One region of the Paeniglutamicibacter psychrophenolicus genome, then DNA from elsewhere that is predicted to be linked to it. Evidence: riboswitches for the same ligand, from Rfam matches in the RefSeq annotation. Region 1 holds a riboswitch; the other holds the start of a gene.
What was found. Region 1 has a riboswitch for cyclic di-AMP ahead of JOF46_RS21355 (C40 family peptidase). Riboswitches for the same ligand answer to the same signal wherever they lie in the genome.
Positions count from the first base shown of each region.

Region 1 (4,405 bases):
CGGGGTGTGCCGCCAGCACGGTCCGTGCCAACGAATCGGCCGACTCCATCGCCGGTTTCATGCCGGACTGTCCGCTGCCCACGGCAAGGCCTGCCGCATAGCCGGCCAGGTAGGTGGTCAGCGGGGCGGCGGGGCGGATGATGGTGTGCGCGGCAACGCCGGCCAGCGAGAGCACCTGGTCGATGTCGATTTCGGTGTCGGTGAGTTCATACGCCGCCAGGAGTTCCCTGACCCATTGATCGAGCTGGGCTTCCGGCATGGTGCATTCTCCTTGTCAGTGGCCGTTGGCCACCGCTATCCCGTGCCGCCCGGCATCCCCGGGCGTATCGATGTCGCTGAAGTCCGCGTCGGGAAGCTTCAACCGTTCCATCTGCACTGTAGCAAGCAGACGCATCATTGACGCATTCTCGAGGCTTCCGCGGGGTTCGGAGGCCCGGGTGATGGCTTCGCGCAGGGACGAGGTGAGGACCGCGCAGGAGAGAGTCTGCAGCACCCCCGAGGCATCCTGGGGTACCCATGCCTCGGTTCCCGGAACCGGGTGGTCGGTGGCGGCCAGCAGGGCCGCGACCACCGGGCCCGGGTCCAGGAGATCGGAGGCCAGCACGACGGTCAGCTCGGAGGCCTCGTTTTCGCGCTGCGCGCTTTCGTCGTCGGGTCCGTCGTCCAGGGCGGCCCGTCCGGCGGCGACCGCCGCGGCGGGACCGGCAAAGGTTGGATATTCCCGGGTGATGACCACTCGCTGGTGGTCCGGGGCGCCGTCCATGTACCGGGTGACGGCTTCGGCCAGGGCGTGGGCGCCGACCACGGCGATGGCCTGGGCGTCACGGACGGCGTTGAGCGAATGCTCCAGCAACGTCTCGCCGCGGTGTTCAAGAAGGGGCTTGCTGACCCCGCCAAGCCGGGACCCACGGCCACCGGCCACGATGATCGCATCGAATTTCATGCTGCACTCCGTAAGAAGGGACTCCAAGCCTCTGCGGGGCGTTCCAGTTCGGTGATGAACCACTGGGCGCCTCGCGGTCGGCTCGGGGCGAACCGCAGCTTCCAGCCCAGCTGTGCCAGCGTCCGGTCTCCCTTGGCGCTGTTGCAGCCCTGGCATGCCGCTACTAAATTCTCCCATGAATCCTCGCCGCCGCGGCTCCGCGGCACGATGTGGTCGATCGTGTTGGCGCTTCGTCCGCAGTATGCGCAGCGGTGCCCGTCGCGGCGCAGCACCCCGCGGCGCGAGACGTTGACGACGGAGCGGTACGGCAGGCGGATGTAGCGGTTCAGCAGGATCACCGTGGGTCTGGGCACCACCTGGTTGACCCCGACGACCGGGTCCCGGTCGTCATCGGCAAGGACGGTGGCCTTCCCGGTGAGGACAAGGAGAAGTGCCCGGCGGAAGGTGATGACCGCCAGCGGTTCAAATCCTGCATTCAGTACAAGGGTTCGCATGTGCGCATCCTTTGATCCTGACCCGGCGCAACAGAGGGACCCGTCCACGACGGAAATCCCTCACGGTGGCGCACGCGGCACTCGGCTTTGGCTCCTGTGCCCTAGCCTAAGACAATGGATCACTGTTTTGCTCGCATTTGCCGGCAACTGGTTCAAAAATCCACCGGAAATTTGCCCTCAGTACACCCCTGCAAGGGTGTTCCGACCGTTCCCGGGAGCACTGGCGAGGGCGTCGCGGGCCGTCCTTGCCGTCCCGGACGGGCCCTGCTGGCGGCATTAACCACAAAGGCCCCCGTCGATCCTTGCGGATCGCCCGGGGGCCTTGGAACGCTTGAGCTTAGCCCTTGAGGGTGTAGTACCCGTAGAGCGGGTTGCGGGTCACGTCGTGAAGGATCGTGTCGACGGTCGGGTTCTGTGCACCGATCATCTTGCCGCCACCGAGGTAGATGCCGACGTGGCCGCCACCGTTCTGGAACACCAGGTCGCCCGGCTTCGGGCTGGAGGTGCGAACGAACTGGCCCGAGCCACGGATGGCCGAGGTGCCGCGGGCGATGTTGATGCCGTGCTGTGCGTAGACGTACTTGACGAAGCCGGAGCAATCCCAGCCCGACGGGGTGCTGCCGCCCCATACGTAGGGAACGCCCACGTACTTGGCAGCGGTTGCCGCGATGCCAGAGAGGTTGGCGGTGTTGACCGAGTCGCTTTTGACCTTGGGTGCCGAGGCGGTGGAGTCTGTGGTGCCGCGGTTCGAGCGGGTTACCGGCGCAAAGGCGTCGGCATTGCTGGAACGCGTCGAGGAAGTGGTGGAGCGCGGGGTGACCTCGTTGGCCACGGCGATCACGACGGGAGCCGGAGCCGGCTTGGAGGTGAACGCTGCGCGCTCGATGTTCAGGTCCTTGGCACGTTCGGTCGAGACCGAGACGGCCTTGACGGCTACGCGCTCTGCGGAAAGGCCCTCAACGGGGACGGCGCTTGCTTCGCGGGATACGTTGCCCTGGGCTGCGGGAACGCCCAAGGTCAAAACGAGACCTGATGCGGCTGCAATGACTGCGGCCTGGCGGCCAACCGACCCAGCGTTCGAGGCTACGGCCTTCGAGATGGATTCTAGCGGGTTGGTCCGAACCGGGGTCGCGCGGTGGCGGCCCAATGCTTGACGTGTAGTCACGTAGTAATGCCTCTCCTGATGCCTGCGAGGTGAGCTGTCGGGTTCGAGTGGGAGTCACTCGGCAATCCGGCCGCCAGGCCGAACTACTTAACCCCAAGGCTTCCTGGTGTGGAAACCGAAAGTGGGTCCCCCGCCACTGCCAAACGAGTTTTTGAACGGACACCGTGGGCTGGCAGTGCTCGGCACTTCCCACGGCGGTGATCAGGGTTGGTCCCTGAGCACTTACTTAGAATATATGAAGCGAATCCAAAAGTCACGTTCCGGTCACGGAACGGTGACAATTGTCGTTATAACCAGCCTTCGGGGTTTACCCACTTGCCGTTGACGATGACCTCGAGGTGCAGGTGGGGGCCGGTTGAGTTGCCCGTGCTGCCACTGAGCGAGACAATTTCTCCACGCTTGACCTTTTGCCCCACGGTGACCTTCAAGGACGAGTTGTGGTTGTAGCTGGTGTGCAAGCCGTTCCCGTGGTCGATCTCCACGCGGAAGCCGGAGTGGCCCGCCCAGGCTGCCTGCACGACGGTGCCGGCGGCGGCGGCCTTGATCGGCGTACCCATGGGAACTGCGTAGTCCAGTCCGTTGTGGTTCATGTAGCCGGGGCCGGTCGGGTTCTTGCGGTGGCCGAAGCGCGAAGTCAGTCGAATGCTGTCCACCGGCTGGGCAAGTACACCGCTCGTGGCGATCTTGGTGACATCCCCGCCTGCGGCGGTCATGACCGTTGCCAGCTTGTCTTCCTTGGTGAATTCGCTGGTCAGCGAGGCACGCTCGATCTTGACCTCGTCACCGGTCGGTGCCTGGACATCAACCACGACCGACTGGGCGACGCGCTGGGCGTCGGCGACGGCGCTCTCGGGCTCCTGCCCGGGAGATGCGGCGGCGAAGGCCAGGCCGGAAACGGCGGCAACCGCGGCGATCTTGTGCGTGAACCCCAGGCGGGTGCGCTGCGGCCGGGGAGCGAACTTGATGACATTGTCGAGCTCGTCGGCTTCGGCCGGGGCGACCATCGGGGCCACGGGTGCGGCCAGGGCCACGGGGATCTCGGTGGCTGCAATGGCTGCCGCGTCCGGGGACGCGCCGTAGCGCAGGCCCGCATCGAAGCGGCGGCCGGTGTACTGCAGGGAACCAATGGCCTCGACGGCTTCCGGAACCACGCTCAGTGCGCGGCGGCCGGGACGTCGGGAAGTGTTTTCGCCGCTCAGGGCGGTGTCTACGATCTGCTCCAATGAGCCTTCAGCAGGCAAAGCATCAACGGGTCCGGTCGCACGGCGGCGGCCGGAAGTGTGCTGCTGAGTCAAATGGTCAACCTCTCATGTATCGCCTGCGAAGTTAGCTGTCGGATTCGAGTCATGAGATCAACTCGGCCGAGCCCACCTAGGCGGACTCAACTTCACCCCAAGATCCATGGCCAATGGCCGGGAACGGTTGAAATGGGTCCTCCGCCCCTACCGGGAATTCTTGCTCCTGGATCCGCCGGTAGGGTTATGCGAACCGGATCAGGACTGGATTGCCTAAGTGCAACCCAACGAGAAACCCTACCGGGGTTTATGCCAAAGTTACAATTCCGTTATCAATCCATGCGGCGGACAAACACATGGGCGCTGACTTCGGTCGGAAGCTCCAGCGCACCCTCGATGCCCTCGACCCGCACCACCACGTACTCCCCGGCCCTTTCGAGGGTGACTAGGGCACCTGGGCGGATGCCTCCCTCATCGAGCTGCACCAGCAGCTCGGGTTCCACCTGGATGGTTTCGGCCAGGCGCTCGATGCGGACCGGGCCCACGTTGCCGTCCAGCAGGGCCGAAT
Region 1 is NZ_JAGIOE010000001.1:4,753,447-4,757,851, forward strand. It holds gene JOF46_RS21340 (DUF6457 domain-containing protein) at 1-259, opposite strand, end outside; gene mobA (molybdenum cofactor guanylyltransferase) at 275-943, opposite strand; gene JOF46_RS21350 (HNH endonuclease) at 940-1,437, opposite strand; gene JOF46_RS21355 (C40 family peptidase) at 1,775-2,452, opposite strand; cyclic di-AMP (ydaO/yuaA leader) riboswitch at 2,608-2,762, opposite strand; gene JOF46_RS21360 (M23 family metallopeptidase) at 2,890-3,825, opposite strand; cyclic di-AMP (ydaO/yuaA leader) riboswitch at 3,902-4,085, opposite strand; gene JOF46_RS21365 (iron-dependent transcriptional repressor DtxR) at 4,170-4,405, opposite strand, start outside.

Region 2 (4,405 bases), 830 kb from region 1:
CCGGAAAGCCCCAAGATGGCCAAGACATCATCATTGTTGGACTAGGTGGAGTCGGAATGGCGGCACTGCTCACGGCGCGCGCAATCGTTTCGACATGGAACACCCCGGGGCGGATCATCGGAGTTGACGCCAATCCGGACAAACTCTTGCTCGCCCGCGAGCTGGGAGCAACGGACGCGTATGCCCCCAACGAAATCGAAGACCTGGGAATCAAGGCGCACGTGGTGATTGAGGCCGCCGGACATCCTCGCGCATTCGAAACAGCAGTGAGGCTCACCGCCGCCGGAGGCACCACCGTCACGGTGGGTTTGCCCGCACCCGGCGCACTATCATCGATCGAACCCCTTGGGCTCACAGCCGAAGCACGAACTATCGTTGGTTCGTATCTCGGATCTGCGGTTCCAAGCCGGGATATACCGCGCTACGAGCAAATGTGGCGGGAGGGCAAATTGCCTGTCGAGAAGCTTACGTCTTCAGTGATCACACTGGATAAGATTAACGAAGCTATGGATGCATTGGCCCAAGGAAAAGCCGTGCGCCAGATCATCTCGTTTGAACAGCCGTAATGTCTAATAGGAATTCGACGCCCAACGATTGGTACAAGCTCCAAGAGCAAAGGAAGTACTACCGGTGATGGAAACTATGGCTCTGGCCAATGAGTCCCCAGAAGAAGCGGGCTTGGGGCTTCGCGAACGGTCTCGTCTGGAGCGCCTTCGGAGAATCCGTGCAGCGGCCGAGGAGCTCTTCAACGAGCGGGGCTATGAACAAACCACGACGAAGGAAGTAGCCGAACGTGCCGGGGTGGGGGAAGCAACTCTATTCCGATACGTGACCACCAAACATGAACTGTTGCTATTGACCATCGGTGAAAACATGAATCAGGCGATCGACTCGATTGAAGCAGCCGATCTGCACACTGCGCCGAGTTCCCGAACCGCAGCGGATTACATAGCGCGTGTGTATGCCGTATTCGAGGAGCGCGCAAAGTTCTTTGGTGCCGACCCCGAAAACGTGACTAGTTACCTTCACTACGGGTTTCGGGCAGGCAGCCAACTCGGAGCGCAAAGCGTCGCGCAAGGCGATCGAATTATCAATCTGGTTTCGTCCATCTTGGATTCCGCTGCTGATTCGGGGTTCTTCAGTCCAGATGTGGAATCACGCGTGGTGGCCCAAAACTGCAATGGAACCTATATCCATGAAGTCTTAAGATCGCCTGTACGCCAGTTTTCAGCAGACGACTTTTGGGAACGGCTTCAAAAACGACTGAGTGTTCAAATTGAGCCGCTTTTCACGCCCTAGGTTTCCCCGTGCGGCAGCACCACGCGTTCACCGAGCCGGGGGCTGTCCGGGTTCATGAGCGAGTGCTTGCGTCCTAGGTGAGCTAGCTGGCCAGGCCGACCACCAGCCAGATGACGAACTTCAGCCACGTCTCCCGGTGCAGCTGCAGCATCGGGAACTCTCCAGGCCGGCATGCCGAATGCGGGGACCACCGGCATGAAGGGCAGCCGGAAGATGATCACGGACAGGCAGACAACCACGAAGGCGGCGAGGGTGCCGATGTTGGTCAGGTCCGCGACGGCCCTGATCGGGAAGACTCGCGCCAGCAGCGCGGAGGCGATGCCGGCGATCCAGGTGACGCGCTGGGGTGTTCCGTGGCGGTCGGTCTTGAAGAACCAACCCGGGAGCAGCCCATCGCGGCACAACCGTTGCCGATCCCGGGCCGACTGTCTTCTTGCTCACGTTTAAGATGGCGTCCCGGGGGAGTGCCCGGCCAAAATCATCCAGTTGGAGCTGGAGCCGCTGGTGTAGCTCGACGATGTCGGCTTCTGCCCCGGGCACTAGTCACCGCGAAGAGGACCGGTAGGACCTCATGATGCGGGCGCAGGGATCGAAGGCGCGCTGGAGCTTCCGCTCGCAGCCAGTGCCCATGTGTTTGTCAGATCCATGGATTGATAACGAAATTGTAACTTTTACTTGTACCTCGTAGGGTTTTACCTCTGGTTGCATTTGCGCAACCCAGTCCCGATCCGGTTCGCACAACCCTACCGGCGGATCGCGGCTCAAGAATTCCCGGTAGGGGCGGAGGACCCATTCAACCGTTCCTGGTCTTGGACCATGGATCTCGGGGTGAAGTTGAGTCCGCCTTGGCGGGCTCGGCCGAGTTGATCTCATGACTCGAATCCGACAGCTAACTTCGCAGGCGACACATGAGAGGTAATCATTTGACCCTGCAGCAAAATTCCGGGCGCCGCCGCGCGCCCAACCCCATTGATGCTTCGCCTGCCAGCGGTTCCATGGAACAGATCGTGGACACCGCGCCGAACGGCGAAAGCACTTCCCGGCGCCCCGGCCGACGCGCATCAAGCGCGGTCCCGGATTCCGCCGAGACTCCTGAAACCCAGCAGTACGGTGGCCGCCGCTTTGTGGCTGGCCCGCGCTATGCCGCCTCCCCGGATGCGGCATCCATCGCCGCCACCGAAATCCCTCCCGCGCCTGGTGCCCGGCCGGTCTCGCTGGCGATGCCCGCCGAAGCGGACAAGCTGGACCACGTTCTGAAGTCCGCACCCCGGACCCGGCGCCCTCGACTCGGGTTTGCGCACAAGCTCGCCGCAGTCGCCGCCGTGGCCGGCCTGGCATTCGCTGCCGCCCCCGCGCCGGAAACGGACGAAGTTGTCGCTGATCCCCAGCGCGTCGCCCAGACCACTGTCGCAGATGTCAGTGCCCCGGCCAACGACAAGCTCACGGTAGATCGCGCCTCGGTGACCAGCAAGTACGTCAAGCCGGCACCCGTCACCACCGCCGCCGTGAAAGATGCCACCAAGACAGACAAGCCCGGATCGACCACGACCGCTGCCGGCGGAAACGTCACCAAGATCCCCGCCGTTGGAGCCCTGGCTCAGCCGGTTGACAGCATCCGGTTGACTTCGCGCTTCGGTTTCCGCAAGAACCCGACCGGAGCCGGGTACATGAACCACAACGGCCTGGACTACGCCGTTCCCATGGGAACGCCCGTCAAGGCCAGCGCCTCCGGCACCGTCGTGCAGGCCGAATGGGCCGGCCACTCCGGATACCGGGTGCAGATCGACCACGGCAACGGGCTGGAAACCAGCTACAACCACAACTCGGTCCTGAAGGTCTCCGTGGGACAAAAGGTCACGGTCGGCGAAGTTGTCGCGCTTTCCGGCAGCACGGGCAATTCGACCGGTCCCCACCTGCACCTCGAGGTCATTGTCAACGGCAAGTGGATCAACCCGGAGAGCCGCCTCTAACTACAACTGCCATCGTTCCGTGTTTGGAACGCGGTCTTTGCATGCGCCTATTTTCCGCGGCCCGGTACGTGTGGCCCCGGGAGAGCAGTCCTGCCGGGGCCATCCACACCTGTCATGGTCAGTCCTGCCGGGCACGCAGGAAGGGACCGGCCATTGCGGCCGATCCCTTCCTTCCCATCCGAACCGTTCACGCGGCGGCGACGCCCAGCAGGACGGACCTGCCGGGCGCCCGATCAGGCGACGCAGCCCCCAAGCGCTATCTGCCCGTCGACAGCCCGGATCTGGTTCTGGACCGTGCCGAGCTGATCCTGCAGGCCGATCACGGTTTTCTTCTGTGCTGCAATGGCGTCCTTGTTTGCGCCCTTCTTCGCCTGAAGTGTGCTCAGCTCCGCCTGGGCGTTCGTCACCTGGATGTCGAGCCTGGTCAGCTGTGCCTGCAGGTCCTTCAACTGGTTCTCGGTGGCGCTGATTTCGCCGTTGAGCCCGTTCAGCTGTGCCAACAGCGGAGCCACCCTCTTCTGGAGGTCGAGAATTTCGGCCTCCTTCGTTGCGATCTGGCTGTTGAGCCCGGTGAGGGTCGCCACCAGCTTGTCCATGTCGCCATTGAGGGCCGCGATCTCGCCTTGCTTCGCAGCCACCGCGGCATTGGCGTCGGGTACTGCCTTCTCAAGGTCCGGCAACTGTCCCTGCAGGTCCTGGAGCTCGGCGGCCTTCGTGTCGACGGCGGACTGCGCCGCAGTGTGGGCAGCAGTCGCGTCGGCCAGATCGCCGTTAAGCCTGTCGACGACAAGCTTTTGGGCGGCGATGGCCTCCTGGCTGGCAGCCAGGCCCTCGGTCAGCGTCGGCAGTGCCGCTTCGAGGTCCGCCAGGACCTGATCCTGCGCCGTGAAGGCAGCCGCGGCGTCGGCCGCGGCATCCTCAAGCGTGCGCAGCTCGCCCTGCAGCGACTCGAGCTCGCCCTGCTTGGTAGCGACGGCACCGTTGGCTGCGGTGATGGCCGCCTGGAGGTCGGGGATCTGGTCCTTGAGGGCGGCGATCTCGGCTTGCTTGGTCGAGACCGCGTCATTGGCGGCGGTCAGGGAGGCCTGGAGCGGCGCCGCCTGCTGCTGCAGGGCGCTGCTCTCCTGCTGCTTGGA
Region 2 is NZ_JAGIOE010000001.1:3,923,795-3,928,199, reverse strand. It holds gene JOF46_RS17810 (alcohol dehydrogenase catalytic domain-containing protein) at 1-566, shown strand, start outside; gene JOF46_RS17805 (TetR/AcrR family transcriptional regulator) at 634-1,299, shown strand; partial or broken gene JOF46_RS17800 (amino acid permease) at 1,296-1,709, opposite strand; cyclic di-AMP (ydaO/yuaA leader) riboswitch at 2,048-2,219, shown strand; gene JOF46_RS17795 (M23 family metallopeptidase) at 2,307-3,269, shown strand; gene JOF46_RS17790 (coiled-coil domain-containing protein) at 3,503-4,405, opposite strand, start outside.
Region 2: it holds a riboswitch for cyclic di-AMP, as region 1 does, so the genes downstream of both, JOF46_RS17795 (M23 family metallopeptidase) here and JOF46_RS21355 (C40 family peptidase) in region 1, are expected to answer to the same signal.